2 regions of the Chitinophaga sp. Cy-1792 genome follow, and region 2 is predicted to be linked to the other one. Evidence: riboswitches for the same ligand, from Rfam matches in the RefSeq annotation. Region 2 holds a riboswitch; the other holds the start of a gene.
What was found. Region 2 has a riboswitch for S-adenosylmethionine ahead of F3J22_RS14000 (PLP-dependent aspartate aminotransferase family protein). Riboswitches for the same ligand answer to the same signal wherever they lie in the genome.
Positions count from the first base shown of each region.

Region 1: it holds a riboswitch for S-adenosylmethionine, as region 2 does, so the genes downstream of both, F3J22_RS08810 (PLP-dependent aspartate aminotransferase family protein) here and F3J22_RS14000 (PLP-dependent aspartate aminotransferase family protein) in region 2, are expected to answer to the same signal.

Region 1 is NZ_VWWO01000001.1:2,136,476-2,148,698, reverse strand. It holds gene lipA (lipoyl synthase) at 1-322, opposite strand, end outside; gene F3J22_RS08830 (hypothetical protein) at 359-1,147, opposite strand; gene F3J22_RS08825 (OsmC family protein) at 1,327-1,734, shown strand; gene F3J22_RS08820 (hypothetical protein) at 1,808-2,536, opposite strand; partial or broken gene F3J22_RS30825 (DUF3667 domain-containing protein) at 2,558-2,836, opposite strand; gene F3J22_RS08815 (DUF2851 family protein) at 2,968-4,245, opposite strand; SAM riboswitch class I at 4,376-4,495, shown strand; gene F3J22_RS08810 (PLP-dependent aspartate aminotransferase family protein) at 4,678-5,856, shown strand; gene F3J22_RS08805 (homoserine dehydrogenase) at 5,914-7,095, shown strand; gene F3J22_RS08800 (hypothetical protein) at 7,282-7,623, opposite strand; gene F3J22_RS08795 (hypothetical protein) at 7,674-7,988, opposite strand; gene F3J22_RS08790 (sterol desaturase family protein) at 8,095-8,868, opposite strand; gene F3J22_RS08785 (RagB/SusD family nutrient uptake outer membrane protein) at 8,955-10,454, opposite strand; gene F3J22_RS08780 (SusC/RagA family TonB-linked outer membrane protein) at 10,473-12,223, opposite strand, start outside.
Region 2 is NZ_VWWO01000001.1:3,415,519-3,427,741, reverse strand. It holds gene F3J22_RS14005 (dicarboxylate/amino acid:cation symporter) at 1-214, shown strand, start outside; gene F3J22_RS14000 (PLP-dependent aspartate aminotransferase family protein) at 221-1,390, opposite strand; SAM riboswitch class I at 1,560-1,663, opposite strand; gene F3J22_RS13995 (NAD-dependent epimerase/dehydratase family protein) at 1,740-2,690, opposite strand; gene F3J22_RS13990 (DUF2490 domain-containing protein) at 2,871-3,668, opposite strand; gene treF (alpha,alpha-trehalase TreF) at 3,906-5,477, opposite strand; gene F3J22_RS13980 (YdcF family protein) at 5,598-6,857, opposite strand; gene F3J22_RS13975 (ATP-binding protein) at 7,134-9,209, shown strand; gene F3J22_RS13970 (uracil-DNA glycosylase family protein) at 9,245-9,931, shown strand; gene F3J22_RS13965 (hypothetical protein) at 10,019-10,243, opposite strand; gene F3J22_RS13960 (hypothetical protein) at 10,293-10,580, opposite strand; gene F3J22_RS13955 (hypothetical protein) at 10,587-10,907, opposite strand; gene F3J22_RS13950 (SDR family NAD(P)-dependent oxidoreductase) at 11,047-11,949, opposite strand.

The DNA.
Region 1 (12,223 bases), 1.3 Mb from region 2:
CCTTCATCAGGTAGATCGCTTCTGCAACACGTTGAGGTTCATCATGATCTACAGGGTCAGGGCGACCAGTGGCTACGGCGCAGAAGCCACAGCTACGGGTGCATATATTGCCCAGGATCATGAAGGTTGCCGTTCCGGCTCCCCAGCATTCGCCCATATTAGGGCAGTTGCCACTTTCACAGATGGTATGTAATTTATGGGTATCTACCAGGTTTCTAACCTGCTTGTAGCTTTCTCCTATCGGCAATTTAACACGCAGCCAGTCAGGCTTTTTCACTCTGGCAGTGGCTGGCTCGGCGGCTATTACGGGTAATTCTTGCATCGCTTACTCCTTTCTTTAGAAAAACAAAGGTAATACTTATCTCTTATTCCAGCGTTTTCCGAATTGAATGCTCAGATACGCATTAAATAAAAATTGCTTATTATAATCATTTACCATGATTGGAACCTTCTTGGTATAAAATTCTCCGTTGACACCAACCTCCAGCGCACTCACCACTTCATTGAAATGCGCCCAGTCGAAGCGCATACCCAGCTTGGCATGCAATCCGGGAATAACACTCAGCTCGCTCCATCCCTTACCAAAACCGCCACCGCCGTTAATAGCGTTAGGGTCCAGGAAGTTCTTGGCATTGGGATCGTTGGGATCATAGCGGATATCCGCCACCTGGTCATTGCCTACCATCACGTTGAGGTAATAAGGTTTCACCAGCCCGATAGAAACGCCTCCATAATAAATACCACTCACCTCTACTCCGTTCTTATTGGCTTTTCCCCCGATCAGGTAACGCTGCCCTACCCCCAGTTTTACCGGGTAGAAATTATTCTGCTTACCATAGATATAAGGCCTGGAAGTTACGCCCATATTGGTAAAGGCATATCCCTGACGTTTATCTTCCTTATCACTCTTCTTTTCAGAAAATTCGAACTGGAAGTAATTAACGACCTTACGGCTCTTACGGTAGCCCAGCTCAAAAAAACCTCCCCAGCCGTCGGTATTCAGACGACCACCGAGAGAGAAATCACGCTGGAATACATTCTCGCCTTCTTCTTGTTCTTTGAAAACCTTAATCCGCTTCAGCTTACGCTGTTCCTTGGATTTTTCATTGTTAGATGACGTTCCCGTAGACGTGGATTGGGCTTTCACAGTCCCGCAAATGGCTGAAATAAGGATGATCAAGTATAATTTTTTCACAGTAATTGGGCTGTTGATATATTATTAAACGCTTGGTTAAAGGTATTGTTATGTTACGAATATTAAAAATACAGTTATTTTATGGTTTGTTCACATTGCTTAACTTGCACTAAAATACCAAAAGCATCGTCATGAAAACATCAGAAATCGTATATACAGGATCGTTACGCACTACTGCAACTCATCTGCAGTCTGGCACCGTAATCGAAACAGATGCCCCAGTAGATAACAACGGCCTCGGCGAAAGGTTCTCTCCTACCGATTTAGTTGCCACCGCGCTGGGAAGCTGCATGCTCACCATCATGGGTATCAAGGCCCGCGATGCTCAGTGGAATATCGAAGGCACTAAAGTAAGCATCCAGAAAATCATGGGCACCGATCCACGCCGCATCACAGGCATCGATGTTACCTTTGATTTCCCTGCCGGCCACGGACTGGACGAAAAAGCCAGAACCATCCTGGAAAGAGCCGCGCATACCTGCCCGGTTGCCTACAGCATCCATCCGGATATCAAACAAAATATTGTGTTTAACTGGTAATTCCTGCTTTTTAAACTAAAAAATCCCGTCTCTACTGCGTAGAGACGGGATTTTTTTATGGTGGGATGTCTTTCTAAAAATAAGTATGATAAACGTTTATCAAAATACCTGTCAGCGTCAACGCTAACCCTACAAACCCTATATAGGCGCCATATAACGCGATGCCTTTCACACAGCTTTTCCATATTGGCTGGCCATAATTCCTACGCAATGCGATGATTAAATAAAGTGTAAAACAGCCCGCTAAAATCCAATGGAACAAACTGTTATCCAGGTACCGGCCTAAAGTCCAGAATAAAGGCAGGGTAATAGCCAGCACTATAAATACAAATGCATGTATGTGCAAGGTAAATATCGCATGATCTGCGTATAGCCATTGCTTATTCCTGTAAAATGCAACTTTCAGGAATAAGGCAAAAAACGGCAGACAAAAGAACATGATCTTGGGGAAGTTATGATAATATCCTTCCTCATAAACCCGCTCCCTTTCTTCCTGAGAATGATAATGCTTTAAAGCAGCAGCATCTGTCTGGATAAGCAATTTTGTCAGGCCGGTAAAATGTAGCGAATCAGGCAGCTGATGATTAATAGCATCAAACTCCTCCTGCGTAGTTACGGTTTCTATCTGTTCCAATAACGCATAATTCCTGATGGAAGCGGAATCGTTTTGCGCGACACCTGGCATGACTTTTCGCTTCATCAGCGTCAGTTCTTTAAAAGGCCCTAGTGTTATGACTTCCGTCTTACCATTTTCCTGCGTATGGTGTTCTTGTAATCCGGTAATCTGCTTTAGCCATGTCATATATATGAAGAATAATATGAATGAGGTAAACAGGTATAAGTTGATTGGATTCACATAGCTTACCCGTTTTCCAAGGCGATGTTCACGGGAAAGAAAGCCAGGTCTGGTAAAGAGGTATTTTAATGTCAGTAAAAACCTTGAATCATAATGGAAAATATCTGATACAAAGTGTTTAATAAGATGTCCAAAGGTTTCGTGTGGCGCTACATTTTCTTGTCCGCAATGGCTACAGTACCTGTCGGCTACATGTTTTCCACAATTCAGACAATTCCGATGCTGGCGTAAGGGTTGTGTTTTCAACGTGATCGTAGGGTTAAGAAGCTTTAAAAATATTAGTTTTTTCTGAAATGGAAAAATCAGCTGATAAATTATGTCATTATCTGTAAGCAGGCTGACCAGTTCCTGGTTATCTGCTGATCAGCCCCACCAGCTCATCTTCCCAACAACTTCACGCCTACCATACAATGCAGGCATCTCAACTCATCACAATAATATTTTTTCAAATGTAACAAACCCTGTGAAGCCACTGCGTTGTTAGCGACCACTCCTGCTTCTTTCCACCTTGCAAGTACCCTGTTTTCCTCTGCGGGCATAGCTCCCAGCCATTCCAGCGACTGTTGCTGCAGGTAAACGGAAGCTTTCATTTTACCATAGAAGTAACGCAGCGGCAGCACCACATTGATGATGATACTATTCAGCGCCTGTGTCCCCATTCCATGTGCGTTATCTACTTCCAGTCCGAAGCGGTAATGCGTTTTCCAATACGGCGACGGTTGTACGAAAAGCAGCTGCTTAATTTCCTCCAGGCTACCGGCTTCTGTCAGGGCTGCAAACAGCCGGGGCCGCTGTATCCACAAGGCTGCAAAGGTGGCCAGCCTGACAGTAGGAAAAGCCGAAGGCCTTATCCGTAGCCATTTCCAACTATGCGCCGGCACAGGAATAAGGTTATGCTTATGTTTCAGCCATTGGTAATCGCGCTGCAGGGCATTGGGCCAGTCATCTGAAAAGGTTGCCTGGAGCAGCCCCGCCTGCCCGAACAGCAATGCTTCCACCATGGCCGGATGATGGCGGTAACGCAGGAGCAGTGTTAGTGGCAGGTGCTTTACCACATCCAGCATGGGGCCACTGTTATGCGGCTGTCCGAAACCCTCTGCCAGCAAGTGATAACAAAGTTCCTCCCAGTCGTTGCAATTCTTCTGAAGCAGTGTTGTCCAACGGCGCATCCTGTGCTCCCAGCGCTCTGCCAGCAGCCTTTCCTGCCAGGAGAGCCAGTGCAGCGGAGATACCCGGGCCACCTGGCTGTGACAGGGCACAAAACCGGCACTGAGCTTGAGTGCAGCATACCTTTGCAACAGCAGTTTGGGGATATGCTGTTGCAATTCCAGGCAGGGCGCAGGAAACAGCAGTCCGGGCTTATCGTGGCAAAAGACCACATGCAGAATAATGTTCGCATACCGCGGGTCGTGGTGATGCGCATGGCGGTACCAGTCGGAGCTACAGAGATGTAATTCTACATTTCCGCTCCAGCGGGTAGCGCCCACGCTAATAGTAGCTGCGGTAAAATCGGGGCCGTCCTGATGGTTGGGAATCCCCGGATGTAGTACGGTAATGGCTTCGCCATCAGTTGTTTTAAGCGCCTGATGATTGTACAGGCGATGCTGCCAGATAAACTGGAACAGCTCTTCGGAGAGCAACGGGTTAACAGACATATAGATATGGTTGGTTTATATAAAAATATAGTAGAATAACGGGTAAATAATCAGGTGAGAAAAAAAAATTTTGTTCTGATTTGGAAATTTGATCCGGATGATGTTACCTTTGCACCCAGTTCTTACACATCACTTATCCAGAAAGGCGGAGGGTCTGGCCCGATGATGCCTTAGCAACCTTTCCTGAATTGCAAGTCAGGAAGATGGTGCTAATTCCTGCTCTTGAGTAAAATCGAGAGAAAGATAAGTTGGCAGAGATTAATCTTCACCTTAATATATTTGAAAGGCTCTTCCAACAAAAGGAAGAGCCTTTTTTTGTGCCCTTCTCTCTCACACCCTTCATGGATTTGTGGTTGTTTAAGTTAGATTTTAGTGATAAAGTTGCAGAATATTATTTCCATATTCTGACAATCATTAAAAACAGTTCTGACAATGAAAACAGCAACACAACTGATTCACAGCATTCCGGTAGATGAATTGACAGGTGCCATTTCAGTACCTATCTATCAGACATCGACGTTTGTGCAGGAATCGCCGGGCATCAACAAGGGATTCGAATTTTCCAGGGCCAACAACCCTACCAGGAAAGTATTGGAAGACCTGATCTGTAACCTCGAAGAAGGCTATGCCGGATTCGCGTTTGCCAGTGGCATGTCGGCTATTGATGCTGTTCTCAAACTCCTGAAAACCGGCGATGAAATCATGGCGGTAGAAGATACCTATGGAGGCATCTTCCAGATCTTCAACCACATGTTCGAAAGATTCGGTATTAAGGTAAACTTTGTTGATACCAGCAATACGGATAAAGTACTCGCTGCGATCACACCAAAAACACGTGTTATCTGGCTGGAATCTCCCACCAATCCTACACTGCGCATCACTGACATTAAATCTGTCAGCAAGATCGCCAAACAACATGATATTCTCCTTGTGGTAGATAATACCCTCAGCACACCGTTGCTGCAGCAGCCTATCACCCTCGGCGCCGATATCGTGATTCACAGCGCCTCCAAATACCTGGCAGGACATTGTGATGTAATTGCAGGACTGGTAGTGGTAAATTCCAAAGCACTGGCAGATCAGCTGAGGTACAACCAGAATATTTCCGGCAGTATCCTCAGCCCATTCGAAGCATGGCTCACTATCCGCGGAATAGAAACGCTGTGGCTGCGACTGGAAAAACAATGTGCCAATGCCACTGCCGTAGCCAACTGGCTGAGCACACATCCGGCAATTGATAAGGTGTACTATCCAGGGCTCGCCACCCATAAAAACCACCATATTGCCAGGAAACAACAAAAAAATTATGGCGGACTCGTTAGCTTCTCACTAAAGGCTGATAACATCAAAAATGCGATCCGTATCGTCAACGCAACAAAACTGTTTAAACTCGCAGAAAGCTTTGGCGGCGTGAAAAGTATGCTGGCACACCCTGCCACCATGACGCATCGCAACATACCGGAAGATTTCCGGAAAAAAACAGGTCTGCAGGACTCCTGTATCCGACTGTCTGTAGGCATCGAAGACGCAGAAGACCTGATCAACGATCTGAAACAGGCACTGGACAGACTCAACTCTCCTGCCGGCAAACAAATAACTGTTTTACAATAAAAGCGCGGAACATCGGCTGCTACAGCTCATTGATGACCGCACAATGATTGAAAAAGTATGGAAAATAAGATCATCAATTTAGGAATCTTCGGATTCGGTTGTGTAGGACAAGGCCTGTACGAAGTATTGAACAGAACAAAAGGTATTAATGCAAGAATCAAAAAAATCTGTATTAAAGACCCTAACAAATCAAGACCAATCGACAGCAGTTATTTCACTACTGATAAAAATGAAATTCTGGAAGATCCTACCATTGACGTAGTGGTAGAACTTATCAATGATACTGAAGCAGCATTTGAAATCGTAAGCACCGCCCTGCGTAACGGTAAAGCTGTAGTAAGCGCCAGCAAAAGAATGATTGCTGAAAACCTCGCTTCTCTTTACCAGTTACAGGCAGAAAATAAAGTTCCATTCCTGTACGAAGCCTCCAGCTGTGCAAGTATTCCTATCATCCGTAACCTGGAAGAATACTACGACAACGATCTGCTCAATGCAGTAGAAGGTATCTGTAACGGATCTACGAACTATATCCTTACCAAAATATTCGAAGAAAACCTGAGCTTCGAAACCGCCCTGCAACAAGCGCAGGACCTGGGCTTCGCAGAAACAGATCCAACCCTCGACATCGAAGGCTACGATCCTAAATTCAAAATTGTCATCCTGTTATTACACGCGTTCGGTACTTTCGTTAAACCGGAAGAAGTATTCAACTTCGGTATACACCACCTGAACGATTTCGATATCCAGTTCGCCAGACAACGTAATTCTACGATCAAACTCATTGGCCATTGCCGCCGGAACAACGGTAATGTCTTTGCCTTCGTGCTGCCACACCTCGTGAAAGAGCACAACCTGTTATACGATGTATACAACGAATACAATGGTATCTTACTGGAATCTGCATTTACCGATAAACAGTTCTTTGTAGGTAAAGGCGCCGGTGGTACCGCTACCGGTAGCGCTGTACTGTCAGACATTTCCGCGCTGCTGTACAACTATCGCTACGAATACAAAAAAATCAAACAAAACAATCAGCCGGCATTTACCAACGATGTTAAACTGAAAATCTATCTGCGTTATAAAACACCTGACCAGGTAGATCTCCACGAATTCTTCAGCATTGAAGAAAAGTATGAGTCAGCAGAATATCGTTATGTGGTGGGTACTATCAACCTGCAGAAACTGAAAGATGCACAGTGGCTTAAAAATAAAGACGTGAACCTGCTGGTTCTCGAATAGTAGTCCGGAACTTTTATTGTTAAAAGTTTTCTCATAAGCAAAATTGATCAAACACCAACCGCAATGCATTTCCGCAAAGCGGAACCAACCATCTCGACGGCGCAGTTTTCTGCGCCGTATTTATTTATAAAAATTGCCATTATAGCCGGATAACTCCAGAAAATGGTCTAAAGCAGTGGTATCAGCCTACACAGGACTGGAAGATGAACACAAGGCAACGATCGCGGCAATCAGTCCCAGCAGCACGATAGATCCTACTATAATAATCGGCCCCAGAAACAGGAACCAGTGATATTTAGGGTCCTTATAGATATCTTCTATTTCAGGGTTATAATAAGTTTCAATACAGCTATTACAGCGTAGCCATACATCCGTAGGACCAATAGGAAAAAAAGGAATGAAGAAAACATGAAAATACTGTTGCTGGATAATCACTTCCAGTAAATGCTCGTCATTGTCCGGGCAGTAAAGAACAGGATCAGCATACTTTTCAATCTCCGCGGTGCGCACGCCAAGGATAAAATGCATAGGATAGTATATTTAAAACAAATGAGAATATAGCTTTAACTTGTCCGGACTCAGAAAAACAGCTTTGCTATTCCTACCGCCAGGAAGAATAGTACAACCAGGAAAAGCCCCGTAAAAAGATACCAGAAATGCTTCACCTTACTATATGCAGCGGTAACCTTTTTGTTGCGGTAAGTCTTTTCACATATGCTGCATTTCACGAATACTTCTGTTGGGCCAGCTGGAAAGAATGGAATAAAAAAAACATGAAAATAAAGCTGATGAATGACGACATTCAGCATATGCCGGTTGTCGTTCGGACAGGCGATAATCGGATCGGGATGCTTCGTGATTTTGGCAGTCATACGGCCGTAGAGTAGGAACATAGGATAATAGGTTTCTACCGACAATGTATAGGAAATGCCCGAAAACAAAAAATCTCCTGCCTGTTACGACAGAAGATTTTTTGCATTGATCAGCAGTTATATATGGCTACTCTTTACCGAATCGTCGCTCCTGGATAATATCGTAATGCTTTACATAGTCGGGGTGCTCCGTTCCCATCACGCGGTCCCATACACGAAAATAAAGGCTGTAATTACCCTTAAACTTTGCATGATGGAGGTTATGGTAGGTAGAGGAATTCAGGATTTCAAAGAGAAATGACTTCCTGAAACCTTTAGGCATGATCTCATATCCCAGGTGTCCGTATACGTTAATCATCAGCGCCACGATGGTAAACAGTGCCAGGGATAAGGGATGCATCGGCATAATAAATACCAGCACCAGTACTACCCCACCTTCAGCAAAGGCTTCCAGCACATGGAAAGAATAAGCCGTCCATGGGCTGGGATTGGTAGATTTGTGATGTAATAAATGGGTGATGTTAAATAATTTAGGATGATGCAGCGTGCGATGCATCCAGTAGAAGTAGGTATCATGTACTACCAGGGCAAGGCCTACGCTCAGCGGTATCCACCAGATCGGATAATCGTTGAGGTCCATGTAGATAAAAGTATGTGGCTTGATCCATGGTGTAAACGCGAAAATTGCTACCAGTGCCAGGATGACGCTGGACATGGAAGAATGTACTATCTCTCTTAAAAAATCTTTTTTATCAGCAAATCTTTTAGGCTGGATTTTATTCTTTGTAAATCTTCCTGCAAAAACTTTATAGAACAGGTAAAACATAATACCTGCAATTACAAAGTAACGTAAAAGGTTAAACGCTGTTTCTGCGGCGACGTATCTGAAAAATGTTTCCATCTGACTATTTTTAAAAAAGGTCCCGGGAGATTGCTCTCCCGGGAACACTAACAACAACAGGGCTTTGCGTGGAATTTATATAAGGATTAATAGCCTTCGTTTTGCTTAATAGCAGGATTATTTACTAATTCTGTTTCCGGTATTGGCAATATCAGCTGATGTTCCGACCAGGGTTGTTTATCCGCCAGGCTGCCATAGATATCAACTGCTTTACCCGTACGTTTCATTTCGAACCAACGGAGGCCGCCTTCAGCAAAGAGCTCCACACGACGTTCCTGTGCAGCTGCTGCCAGTACCTGCTCCTGTGATTCAGCTGCCAGTGCAGGGAGACCTGCTCTGCTGCGGATGATATTCACATCTGCAATGGCTTCGGCCAGCTTATTATTGTGTGCATTTGCCTCTGCACGATTCAGGTAGGTTTCTGCCAGACGCAGCATCATTACGTCTCTATCCAGTGCTTTTCCTGCCGCATCGAGTGCCATTACCTTTATAGAGAAATAAATAGGAACACCATCGTAAGGAGCAACATCCGGAACAGGCACATAAGACATCCAGACCTTTTTCCGCTGATCCTTCGCCTCAAAAGCATCCGACAGGGATTTTGATAATCCAACTGCCGGATATGCATATCCCATCTGGTCTATTATCGCAAACGTAGCGGGATCTGTCAATGCTGCTGCCATATCAGCATTCATGATATTCATGAATGGTATAAAGTCAATTTCTGTTTCCAGGTAGTCTTTCCTTGTGGTTTCCTGGCGTAGCGTCCAGATAGCTTCTTTACTGCCACCTCTGAATACCTTATCCAGTGGCTGCAATGTGAATTCTCCGGAATTAATTACAGAATCAGCCATTGCAGCAGCATTAGCCCAATCTTTCTGATAAACATAGGTACGTGCCAGCAACGCTGCGGCAGCATATTTATCCGGATGAGTTTTAGCGGCGGCTGGCTCTGCGGGCATTAACTCCCAGGCATTTTTCAGGTCTTCAACGATCTGCTTATAAACATCTGCCGCAGGTGACTTACCTTTAGTGATATTCTGGGTGACATCTGTAGTGGTTACCAGGGGTACACCTCCGAAAGTATTCACCAGATAGAAATAGGAATAAGCTCTGCAGAACAGCGCCTGGCCGCTCAGCCGGCGACGGGCAGCCTCCGTTAACTTCATGGAAGTAGAAGCCTGGATACCTTCCAGCACAGCATTTGCGCCATAAATTACCTTATAGGCGCTGGACCATAAACTAGATGATAATACATCGGTCGGCTGAAACTGATTGTTATAAAAAGGAAGCAGCGGGTTTACCTCTGCTTTAACATGCAGGTATCCATCATCACCTATTAACAGTCCATATACATCAAATGAGCTGTTATAAAATGAAGGCGACTCCGGATAGTCAATCATATAGGAATATACCCCAGCCATGGCAGTAGCAGCTTTATCGTCTGTTTCAAAAACTGCTTCTGTACTTATATTTCCGATGGGACGGTCTATTTCGATTAATTTTTTACAGGAGCTCGTCATTAACATCAGTCCCGCTGTTCCTGTAATATATATTGATCTGATAATTTTTTTTCTGATCATCATCCTTTTTAACTTTAAAAATTAGAGTGTACAGTTAATACCAATATTTACCACGCGTTGGGGTACTGTACTAAGTGAAGTGGAAGGATCTACTCCATTATAGTTAGATAACAACAGTGCATTGTTAACAGCCAGTGAAATACTGGCCGACCTCATCCTCACTGTATTTAGAATGGATGATGGCAAGCCATAGCTCAAGACAACAGATTGCAATCTGAATAAGGTAAGCATTTTGTAGCTGGCATCAGATCCACCAAAAAAGTTAGTGTTGACCTCCGAATCCATAATTGCTCTCGGATACCTGGCGTTAGTATCTCCAGGTCCTTTCCAACGGCCATTGAACTGATCGTAGGTAACATTCTGATTAAGAAGTCCCATGCTGCCGTTATAAAGCAATTGGGCATAATATCTCCGGATATCTATATTGGCACTCAAAGAGAATGATTTTATCTGAAGCATGGTGGAGATACCACCATAAAAGGTTGGCTTTGTAGTATGTACAATTCGTTTATCTCCTGTTCCTAAAGGTACATTATCAAATACCTGAATCTTACCATCTTTATCATAGTCTTCTACTTTTGCCAACCCCGTTTGAGGGTCAATACCGAGAAAGTGATATAGATATATATCATCGAGTGAGCCACCAACTTTATACCTGTAAACATAATTCGAATTCTCAATACCATCGTATCGTTTCAATACGTTATTGACAAAGCTGGTGTTGTAATACAGCGACCAGTTAATATCTTTTTTCTTAATAATTTGTCCGCCCAATCTGAATTCCCAACCACTGTTCACCACTACTGCCGGCATATTGGCGAGTACTGTAGAAAATCCGGTAGTAGCAGAAGTACTGTAATCCAATAATTGATCAACACTTCTTTTATTGTACCAGGCAACATCTAATGACAGGCGTTCCTTTAAAAATGTTGCTTCCATAGCACCTTCGAACTGATAAGTTGATGGCCAGTGAAAATCTTTATTTGCCTGAATTTGTGGCAACATTGCTGAAATACCTTCATAGGGAGTCATAGCTATATTGGTAGAACCTGGAGCAAGTCCACTCCACTGTGTCATAAATTTATAATCTCCCACCATATCTGAGCCAGTAACACCGTAACTACTTCTGAACTTGAGACTGCTTACCTGTTCAGGTAATACATTTCTGGCCCAGGGTTCTTCAGATACTATCCAGGCAGCGGCAACAGAACCAAAGTTTCCAAACTGGTGTCCTGATCCAAACCGACTGCTTCCGTCTCTTCTGGCCGCAACATCCACCAGGTATTTATTACCATAGTTATAGCCTAATGTGGCATAAGCACCGGCATATTTGTATTGTGCTGCATAGTCAGTACTTGTCACTGATTTCGCATTAGTGATGGAATTCTGGAGATCTTTGTCCGTATAACCGCCTCCCATTAAATTGGTAAAGCTGGTTTGTGTTGCCTGATAAGTGGCCCCTACAGCTACCGTCAGTGATCCGTCACCTATAGACCTTGTGTAGCTGAGCCGTGGATCAAGGTTAACCGTCGCATTATTGGTAAAACCCCAGGACGAAGATCCTGTTGTCGTTCTCAATGCACCATCCTGGTAGCTTACATATGGCTGGGTAATCAATGATGATTTTCCGACAGACATATTATACCCGGTATTCATGGTGAATTGTAAACCATCAATAATAGTGTAGGAAAGGTTAATGCCACCTAAAATATTGTTCCCTTTTGTGATGGCCTTTCTTAACAAAACACCATACGGATATATTACAGTTTTAA
Region 2 (12,223 bases):
CAATGGCGGCTATGTAGGCGAAATGCTGATGATGAGCATTTACGGCTTTCCGCTGGAAGCCTTGCCTGCCATGATTATCATTGGTACGCTGGTAGATCCGCTGGCCACTATTCTCAACGCAACCGGCGATAATGTGGCAGCTATGATGACTACCCGCTTCCTGCGCGGGTCATTGGAGAAGCCCGTCCAGCCGGCACCTTCCGTTATCGATTAATTTCGTTTATGCGTTTACGATAGTCTGCACTACAGGTATCTTTTTAAAAGCCTGTTCCAGATCACTAATCAGATCAGTATATTCTTCCAGTCCAACAGATAAACGTATCAGGCTGTCGCTCACACCGGCAGCCCTTCTTTTTTCATCCGGGATAGACTTATGTGTCATAGCAGCGGGGTGACAAAGTAAACTTTTAATACCACCTAAACTCTCTGCCAGTTTGAAGTAGTTGGTACTGGTAACAAAAGCAGTAGCTGCTGCGGCGGTATCATTCTTTAAAGTAAAAGAGATAACTCCCCCAAACCCTTTACTCTGGCGCTTTGCCAGCTCATGACCCGGATGTGAGGCCAGTCCCGGATAAAAGACTTTATCTACTGCCGGATGTTGTTCCAGGTATTCAGCGACCTGTTGCGCATTTTGTACGTGCTGGCGTATACGCAGCGGCAATGTTTCGATACCACGGATCAGCAGGAAGCTGTCGAACGGCGACAGTACGGCGCCACAGGCATTCTGATAGAACTTAATTTCCTGTGCAAGTTGTTCTGTTTTGCTGATAACCACACCGGCAATAAGGTCGCTGTGGCCACCAAGGTACTTCGTAGCGCTGTGCACTACAAGGTCGGCGCCGAGCGACAACGGCTGTTGAAGGATGGGCGAAGCGAAGGTATTATCTACACACAAAAGAATATTATGTGCTTTGGCAATCTTTGCGATTGCTTCGATGTCGGAGATCTTTAACGTAGGATTGGTAGGGGTTTCCAGCCAGATCAGCCTGGTAGCAGGTGTAACGGCATTGAATACGGCGCTGACATCTGTCGTATCTACATAATTGACGTGGATACCGAACTTTTTATATACTTTATCGAAGAGGCGGAAGGCACCACCGTAGATATCATCTACTGCAATAATTTCATCGCCTGCCTTGAGTAATTTAATAACGGCGTCAATCGCGGCGAGGCCACTGGAGAAGGCCGATGCGCCAGCACCTCCTTCCAGTCCTGCGATAATTTTTTCTGCTGTTTCCCTTGTAGGATTATTACTGCGTGCATAGTCATAGCCTTTGTTGACACCTGGTGCTTCCTGCACAAAAGTGGAAGTCTGATAGATAGGTACTGCAATGGCGCCTGTTTGAGGATCTACTGGTAAAGAATGGATCAGCTGTGTGATGGTACTCATTGGTTCATAATTTTTTTGATGAATAAATGGGGTTCTTTTGCAGTATACTATCAGGAGAGATGCAAGGTGAGTATTATACCATTGCCGGCAGGCATGGGTATAAATAAAAAAACTCATCTGGAGCCAGATGAGTTTTATATCTAAAAGAAAATTAGTAAAACTTGTATCTGACTTATCTTCCCTCGCTAAGCGAGGATGGATGCAGCACCTTTCACGTGGTGAAGGTTGCTAAGGTATCGTCGGGCCATGTCCCTACTCCTTTCTTGATAAGCAACTATTAAAGAACTGATGCAAAGATAGGACGCAAATTCAAATCTACAAATTTATTTCCTACAAAATCAGTAGACTACTACTTTTTATGGGCAGCAATAGTATCCTGAATCCCTTGCTGGTATGGCGTTGGCGTCATTTGAAAATATTTTTCAAATTTATCAGAATTAAAGACAAAGGGGTGGTTATTCTGGTATAACATCTCTACGATCTCCTTAGTCTGTTTATCGAACAGCCCGGTGAGCGACAGCATAAATTTGTTCAGCTTCATATATTTCGGTTTCACCCCCATGGCATCGGCAATCATTGTTACATATTCTTTACCAGTGGGTGCCGGCGCGGCTGTAGGAAGGTGCCATACCTGGTTCCAGGAGTTGTTGTCCTGCAGGAGCAGGTGCATTGCCCTGCCGGCATCCGGCGTATAGGTATAGCTGTGTGGCATATCATCGCGGCCAATCCACATGGCAGTACTCTTATTAGCGAATTTGTCGATGATAAGGATGTTGAGGAAACCGGTTTTATCGGCATGAGGGCCGTAGAAGTCGGCTGCACGGGCAATGGTAGCAGTTATATTGCCGGCTTTTACTTCCTCCATCAGCTGGGTGGCAATCTTTGCCCTTACTTCCCCTTTTCTGCTTGCCGGGTTATAGGGAGATGTTTCCACCATCTGTCCTTCTACTAACCCGTACGAATATACGTTATCGAAGAAGAGGAGTTTGGCGTTACTGGCTTTACAGGCAGCAATAACGTTATTCATGATGGCAGGCCATGCAACGGACCAGACATTAATATCATATTTAAGTCCCGCGCAAAGAATCACGACATCAGACCCTTTCACGGCGTTTAAAGTCTGGCTGGCATCAGTGATATCAGCCGCCACGAGATCGGTGATACCTGCATAGGATTTAGGGTTGCGACCAACGAGACGTACACGTTGTCCGGCGGCCACCAGCTGAGCGGTCAGCTCATTGGCAATAATACCGCCAGCGCCTAAAATAGTATAAAGAATACGGTTGTTCTGTTCAGACATAAAAAGGGTTTGTATAATAAGTTAAGCTAAAAACCAACATCCGGGGCCTTGTGCAAGCACAACGAATTTCAGTAAATTATACAGCATATACAAGGAGACGATTGAAAAATAAGGATATTTTAATTCCCGGTCCTGATTATGTCCGACAGTACCCGTTATTGTCTTTTACTGCCAGTTATTTTAATGATGTTTACGCTCCCAGATGATATCAACGGCCATATAATGCACATCCGTTAAATTCCCTCCTGTACCCAGCAGGTCATTCATATAACCGATATCGATGGTAACAGGAAGATGTTTGGGATGTACCGTATAATAGACCGTGAACCTGGTTTCTTTGTAGCCCCAGCCACTCCATTGACGGGGTTCATTTTCCTTGCTGACAGCAAACAAAATTTCCGCACTGGTACTTAGTTTATTGGTGCCTGTACCCAGTGGTATACTAAGTTGTGATTTCAGTCTTGTCCTGAATTGAAAATCCTCTTCTGCCGGCGTGAATGCAGGGGCAAAAAACTTCCTGAATTCCTGCCGTAAAGTATTTTTCCATTTGAGATGTCCCAGTGGTGTAGTGATCGCATACCGGCCATAGAGGCGGAATTCCTGTTCAAAAGCCGGATCGGCACTATGATAGGGATAGGCTTCCTCGTAATTGTTTTGCCGGCGGTAGCTGATGGCGTAGGAATACTCCCTGTTTTTGCGGTAATGATGATAAAATTCCTGGTTCAGCACCAGGATAGCCTGGTGATGGAGTGGGTTGGCATCGGCAGTAGGGTTACTTGTTCTTCCCAGGCCGATGTAGGTCAGGGATTCCACTTTGCCGGCACTATCCAGTGGCTGACGTATTCCCAGCGCCATCCAGCTCGCGGTATTGGCCTTACCAAGGCCAGGCGGACTTATCTGTGCTGCTGTAGTAGCAGTAAACAGTACAAAAATTATAAATAATGCAATTATGTTAATGGAAATGTTTTTGATGGTCATACTCACTGATCAAAATAGATAGCCGTGCTTTGCGCAACTGCCGGCAGGCAGTTATACGCAAGCATCATTGTTCACTGTACTGACTTTGTCTTGTCTGAAATAATTATGGCTGGAATACCCGCTCGAACATCTATCTATAAAAATAAAAAACAGTACAGGTTCAAAATTAAAAAATAAGGGCCGGAACCACTAGTACAAATCAGGACTTCCCTATTCAAAAACACGACCTATCCGCTATTATTGCTTTTTCAAAACATCCATCCGGGGGGTATGGATGAGCTGCAACAATACACCGTTGGTCCATCCGAAACCATCCTGCAATGGGTACTCTCCCCCACCCGCAGGTAAGTGTATATCAGCTACATTGTATTTTTCCAGGAGTTTGCCAGTATGGTTAAACACGGTAATATTCAAGGTGGTCCAGCGTTTGGCGATGGTATCTGCCAGTGATTGCTGTCCATAGTTGTGCAGGCCTTTGATGGCCATGTATTGCAATGGTGCCCAGGCATTGGGAGCATCCCATTGCTGGTGGTTGCTGACCTGTGTGGTCATAACACCCCCAGGCGCCAGCAGCTGCTGTTTGATAAAGGCAGCCATTCGTTTAGCCATGGCCGTAGAATTGGTCATGCCGAAAAATAGTGGCGTGGCGCCCGCGATAGTAACAGCTTTTGTTTGTTGCTGCAACTTCCAGTCGTAGTCAAAATACCAGCCGCTTTTTGTGTTCCAGCAATACCGGATAACGGCCTGGCGCCGGGCTGCAGCCAGTTTTTTAAATAACAGCGCTGAATCCGCCTTGCCCTTTTGCTTATATCCTCTGGCGATGGTCAGTTCCAGGTGATAGAGCAACCCGTTGAGGTCGACGGGAATGATATCCGTTGTATGAATGGTCGTGAGCTGCTGCGGGTCTTTAAACCAGCGGCTACTGAAATCCCAGCCGGATTCGGCCGCCGCACGGATATTACGATAAAACACGGAAGGGTGCTGGGTGGTTTCCCGTGCTGCCAGTACATCTTCGCGGTACGACTCTTCCCTCGGCTGATCACTGAAATCCCAATAACGGTTCAGCACCTCTCCGTTGCGGAGCTTCACCACATGCGCCACGGCATTGCCTCTGGACAAAGTATCTGCACCACGCATCCAGAAAGCATATTCTTTTAACAGTTCAGGCAGATAATGCGCATATACCGATTCACCTTTTGTTTCCGCCAGCAGGGATATCATCATGGAAAAGAACGGGGGCTGGCTCCTGGTAAGGAAATACGTACGGTTACCGTTAGGAATGAAGCCCAGCGTATCTATCAGCCATGCGAAATTGCTGATCATATTTTCAATCATCTCCGTTTTTCCGGCTGCCTGTAATCCCAGCATGGTGAAATAGGAATCCCAGTAGTAAACCTCTCTGAACCTGCCACCAGGCACGATATAGGGATGTGGCAAAGGGATCAGCGACACACTGCCATCCGGTACGGGCTCACGGCGCAAAACCGTCCACAATGTATCTATATGGTGTTCGATGCCGGCGCTGATATCGCTGTGGTAAGGCACTGCGCGGGAAGCGGGCATTTCGAAATAGCTGTCGGCAAAGGTTTTAAGGTTGAAGCCAGGTTTGTCTTTTGCGGCAAGCCAGGCCTCCATAATGGCTGCCGGCGCCATTTTGGGCTTCATGTCAACAAATGTTTTACCATCCGGATAAATACGGTTCAGCTGTATATCTTCAAACAATCCCGGATAAATGGTACGTGGTGTCTGCTGTTGTGCAGGTAATTGCAGGTAGATGATCAGTAGGAAAGCCGTAATGATAGATTTCATCTGGAAATTATTTTGGGTTATAACGTGCCTGGCAATACGAAAATAACCAATTAATCCGGGCAAAAAAAAGCTGCATTCCACCAGGAATACAGCCTTGTAATATTGGTACCGGCAGTACGATCAAGGATCCAGCGGATCGCGGCTATCCGCCTGCAGGGAATTGAGTTCCGGCAGGTAGGAAATGCTGGTTTCGCTGACACTAACCGCCTTTTTCATGGGCAGGTAGCCCAGCTCCTGGCGGCAGCGTAACTCAAACAACCGGGTGCTGATATAAGTAAGGTGCATGTTATCGGAAACACATAAAATTCTTTTATCTACCGGCATACCAGTACGGAACACGATCCTGTTGGTATTACGGATATTGGTGGTGGTATGGCGTGCATATGGCTCTACGATCACGGCGTCTGACGGCACTTTCAGACTATCCACCAGGTATTTCTTCATCTCTATGGCCTCTGCAAAAGGCGTCAGAAAAGGGTGTACATGTCCGCCGGAAACTACGATAAATGGCGCCATTCCTCTCTGGTACATGGCTGCACCACTCTTGCAGCGGGCTTTTCCGGCATCGCTGATATTGTCTTTATTTCCCGGGCCGGCACCTAATATAAGGATGACGGTATAATCATACTTTTTCCAGTTCAGCTTTTTAAGCCGTGCATATGGTTCTTTGTTGATGTTGGACAGCGGTTCGTACCTGGCTGCTTCATCGTGTTTGTTATAAGTCAGCAGCGCCAGCGCCAGATCCAGGGAAGGTTCGAAGAAGAGTACTTCCTGGTTGCCGGTTGTCTGCATCTTATCTAAAATACCATTTACGCCGGCGTAGTAGGCCGGAGATTTAACATACCAGGCTGCAGAATCGATATTGGGATACCTAAAACCTTTGTTTTCGGTATATGCCCGGAGAATGTAATTAACGCCTTTGGCGGCATCCTGCCAGGCCATGGTCAGTAAGGTGGTATCACTTTCCCGGCTGTATAGCTGAAAAAGGCCACTGTTGCGCATGGCATGAATGAGCGGCGCCATGGTGGCCTGGTTGGTAGTCAGCAGATGGTTCAGGCGATAGCTGATGCCCGCTACTTCCTCATTGGAAAAATAGAACGGCGCCACCAGGTCTTCCGCATCGTGCTGCCCCGCCGGCACCGGGCCTGCCAGGCGATGGCTAAATTCCCTGGCTACCTTTGCCAGCATTTCATCCTGCAATAGCAGCCTGCGGATGGCAGGCATTTGCTCTATCAGGGTAAAAAGGTAGAAATTCCTGTCCTGCACCTTATTATTTCCGGTAAAAAAGGTATAGTGAGGGTCTGGTGGCGACAACTGCGCCATAACACGGGTTCCGCCAACGAAAAGACAGATAAGTAATAACCTGCGAAGAATAAACATATTACAAGATTACAGATAATATCAATTAATAGAACAGTTCTTTTTCAGATTTGTTCATTTCTTAATTTAAGAAAAATTTATAATACATTTCTAACGCTAATATATATACGCCTAATACACAAAACGCTCCACCAGCAAGGATTCCAGCACAAATCAATTGTAAATCAACCACATAAATCACTTACTTTTACAGCATCAAAAACAGTTCAGCAGCCAACATCCATGTATCACAACCACGCGCAGAAAACATTTGTCCGATTTGGTGTACTCATATTAATGGTAGTCATACTAACCACCTTATTCCTGATGATATATATGCGCAAGCGTACATCAGAACGGATTGGCAGTATGGTAAATGAGCTATCTGTAAATGATAACAGCAGCAGGCACCTTAGCAAGGCATCGCAGCTGTTGTACCAGGCAGACAATAACTTCAGGCTATATACCGTCACCTTCGACCGGCAATACTTTACCGGCTACCACGATATGCTGAAAGGCGTGAAGGCCGAACTGGACAGCGCACTGGCAGATAAAGGCCCTTATGGGGTTTCTATACTCCTGGCCAATAAAGCCAGACAGATGGACATATTTACGCAATGCAGCCACCGCCTGGATTCATTGCTGCAACTGGAAACTGCCTGGCCGGCGATCAGCGTACCTGCCGGTGTACAAGCGTCATCCTCCCCAACGCGTATACATATAGACACCATCATCAGCACACAGGAAACAGCCACCAGAAGTAAAAAGAAGCTCCTGGGCCGCATCCGTGATGCGATTGCCAATAAATCCGATACCAAAAAAACGAAACAGGTAGCTATCGTAAAACATACGCCCGTTGCCAGTCCGCATAGTATCTCCAAAGATCAGCTGCAATCCATGCAGGCAAAATACGACCAGCTGTTCGTAGAAGCCTCCCGCACCAGGAACCGGATGAATAACGCCGAAGCCGACCTGGTGGCCACCAGCAACCGACTCTTTGCCGCTATACAGGAGCTGTTGCTGCAGGCCAATGATGCCACGCAGGCAGCCATGGCCGCCGAACGCAGCAAAGTGCAGGCCGGCGCCACTATCTCCCTGGAAAAAATCAAACACCAGGGATACTGGGAAATCCCACTTATACTCGTACTCGCCACCATTATCATTTATGGTATCATGCGACTCTATCGCTACGACCTGGCACTGCTCCGCTCCACACAGCAGGCAGAAAGACTCGCCCGCCAGAAATCTGAGTTTGCAGCCACCGTCAGCCATGAACTGAGAACGCCTATACAGTCGCTGCTGGGCTATAGCCAGCAACTCAACCGGGAATATAAACCTGAAACGGTATCGGCTATACGAACAGGTGCAGAAATGCTGTTGCAGGTAGTTAATAACGTACTGGAATATACGAAAATAGAAACCCATAAACTGGTATTGAAGCAGGAGAAGTTTTCGCCAAGAGCCGCTATAGAAGAGGTATGCCAGGTATTACAGGTACAGTCAGAACTGAAATCTCTCCAGATGACAGTCAACATCTACTTCCCTACTACCCTGCAGGTATCGGGAGACGCCTTTCGGCTGAAACAGGTAATCACCAACCTGGTAGCCAACGCTATCAAGTATACCGACAAAGGCGCCATCACCATCACTGCTGCCATGCGCACCATAGAAAACGGCAACTGCCTCCTGGAAGTAACCGTTACCGACACCGGTATCGGCATTCACAACCGCGACCTGCCACAGCTATTTGATGCCTTTACACAAGCCTCCGCCGACAGCAACGCCTCCTTCAGGCCCAACAGCAGCGGCCTCGGACTACATATCGCCAAAAAAATCATCGACCTGCACGACGGGAAAATCTATGTTAAAAGTATCCACGGTAAAGGATCTACCTTCTTCTTTGAAATAAAATACCAACCCATCGTTCACTCCCCTGCCACCAGGAAAATTACCGTACCTGTCAATATCAATCAACCTTCCGGCACCTCCACGAACAAAGTAGTGCGCATACTGGTAGTGGAAGACAGCGTCCTTAATCAGAAGCTGCTCTCGATGATGCTGGACAGAATGCAGGTATATTATAAAATAGCAGGTAATGGAGAAGAAGCCCTCGCTTTGTTTGAAGAATATACGTTCGATATTATCCTGACAGACATAGACCTTCCCGGCATGGACGGCATCGCGCTGACCGCGCATATTCGCGCCATGGAAGACAAGAAAAAAGCCGCAGTTACCATCATTGCCATTACCGGGAATGTGATGGAAGAAGATATTGCCCTGTACCTCAAATGCGGCTTCAATGATTATATCATGAAACCTTACCGCGATACCGACATCCAGGAAAAGCTGCTGCTTTTTGGTGTGATGGCCTGATTTGCGTAGCTTAACAGGAATCAAACCCTTGTAAGTTGACACTGGCCGACCGCATCATTGCATTTAATAAGTCCCTCCATTTTGAAGGTAAGCTGCCTGCAGGCATTCATGTCATGAACCCTTTCCGTGAAAAAAAGGACATCGTGGACATCATGACAAAATTCTACAGGAAGTATTACAGCGATAACCAGCCCCGGCAGATTATACTGGGTATTAATCCTGGCAGACTGGGCTCAGGGTCTACCGGGGTGCCTTTTACGGATACCACCCGCATGAAGCAGGTAGGCCTGGAAATTACAGATTTCAAGACGCATGAGCCTTCATCGGTATTTGTATATGACGTGATCAACGCCTATGGCGGCCCGGAAAAGTTTTATAAGCGGTTTTACATTACGTCTGTTTGTCCGCTGGGGTTTACCACCGACAAGGGCGACAAGGTCATCAACTACAATTATTATGATTCCGCGGCACTGACAAAATCAGCCCTGCCGTTTATTGTAAAATGTCTGAAAGAGCAATTGAGCTGGCCGATCAGCCATGAAGTCTGTTATTGTATGGGTACGGGTAAAAACGCTGCATTTTTGCAGGGGTTAAACACAGAGCATCAATTCTTTAAGGAAGTGGTACCATTGGAGCATCCGCGGTATGTCATGCAGTATAAGAGCAGGTCTAAGGATGCGTATGTGCAGAAGTACCTGGATACCTTTGCTGCGCATGTATAGCAGGGATTGGCAACAGTATGTCCCGGAATGTGGAACGCGGGCAACACTACACTGCTATGCCGTTGTCATACCGTTGACATACCCTTGTTATGCCGTTGCTTTACCAATATAATCTGCGATCATGTTGAGGAGGCCCATATCAAGGCGGTGGCCGGCAAAAGTGGCGCCGGAGGCCCTGAGATAGCCGTCATCATCTTTTTCCAGGAGTACCTGTTCGCCAAAAACGTCTACTATAAAACGGTCATCAGCGGCGGATCCGGCGGATTTAACAGGAAAGGTGCCGGAGGGGGTCTGAATAGTAAAGGGCTGCATATACGAGCGGTTTAGACGTTTTATGTAGCAAACCGCAGGCCAGCTCCTCCTAAACGGACAGGAAATTATAATATCTGTACCAGGTATTTTCAAATCCGTCGTGGGAAATGAATTCCGCGACAAGATCATGATCGTTGCCGAGGTTATCCAGTTGTGGAAATGGTTGATCGCTGAGGGCAGTGCCTCCGAAATTGAAGTTGCTGTTAGCGATGCCAAAAGTACCGTCCGGATATAACTCTATTTTTCTGCATTCAAAGCGGAGTTCATCCAGTTCTATGAATTGAACTTCCGCTTCATCTTCCTCACGGTGCAGCCAGTAAATTTTGACATATTGCATGGATGATTACATTTTTTCCAGCTTGCACTCCCATACCTGGTCGTGCTGCAGGGGACTTTCAACAATCACCCCTTTGATCCTGTAGGTATCGCCCTCCTGTTTTATCTGGTCGCCCACATTAGGAGCACCGGCATCATTGAACCGGATGGTAGCCATAATGCCGAAAGACTTATAGCTGTTGATTTTGATAATAGCAGCGGAGCGTAAAGCCGCAGGAACGGGTTTCTTTTTATTCAGCAATCTGAAGGATACTACCAGCAAGGTTACTGCCGCCAGGGCGTACAATAAATAAGTGAACACGGTATAAAGGTTTAGGTTGTTGGTCATCCGCAGTTGTTTAGTGCAGATAAAAATAAGTTGACAAAGGCATTATCAATTTAAAGAATATTTCGCACATATAGCACAAAATTTTATGTTAAAAACTGTACTGCCTTTTGTCGCTTTAAAACCATGTTCTCCTCTGATATTATCTTCCGTCGTCGCTAGTCGTAATTTTCATTACATCGAGGTCATTCAGTATCTCTGTGAAGGACTTCGGTGGTTTATCATCAAAGAACTGTAACGGGCTGTCGTACTTGAACCTGTAGCCCAGCAAATCTTTGACCTTGGTGTTTGTAACAATTTTATAGCTATCGTCTTCAGGTTCTTTTCTTCTCGGGCGTTGCAGATCGAAGTGGGCAGCCGCCTGCACGTGATAGCTGAAACGCAGCGGGTGGCCGCTGGCACATGCATTGAATACTTCCCCCCAGATATCTTTTTCCAGCACCCGTTCTATCACCCCTATGCAATCCGCACGGTGAATCAGATTGAGTGGTGTATCCTGGGCCCTGGGGTCATTGACTTTCTTCTGTGTATTGGGCAATCTGTCGAATCCGGCGAGGCCGCCGAAACGTAGCACGACGGTATTAAAACCGGGTTTGTTCAGCAACACTTTCTCTGCTTTCAGCAATGCCACACCGTTGGGCTTATCTGGCGGTATATTACAATCTTCATATACCTTATCGTTAATGTTCGGATAAACAGAAGTAGAGCTGACAAAAATTACGTGCCTGATACGTGTTTGCTCCAGCGCTACGGCCAATGTTTCCATTTCTGCGACAAACGCATGATCCCCCCGTTGCATCCGTGGCGGCACATCAATGATGATTACATCGGCATCCCAGAAGGGAGCATTATCACCTTCGATGGCATCTTCCTTCAGCCTGACGGTATAGCCTTCAATACCCAGTGTATGCAGCTCTGCCACACCTTCGGCAGTTGTACGGGAACCTTTCACCCTATAACCGATGGATGCCAGGTGAACCGCCAGTGGCTTACCTACCCATCCACAACCCAGAATGCTTATAACAGGATATGTTGGATTAAACATTGATAATTTACATTGATGAGATTCGAGATCAGATAAATATCCGGATTTATCTGCCAATGCAGTATCAAGCCGGATTTATCTTACTTAAAGCTATAACTTTTCAAGCATAATTTTAGTTCAGTAGAATGGTTTTTTTGAGATAAAAAGCCCGACAGTAGCCGCTATTCGGATATCTGACCGAAAAAAATATATTTAAAAGGGCATCCTCCGCCTATCTCTCTAAAACAATTCAAATATAATACAGGCAAGGGAAACAGCTCATATAACGTTTGTG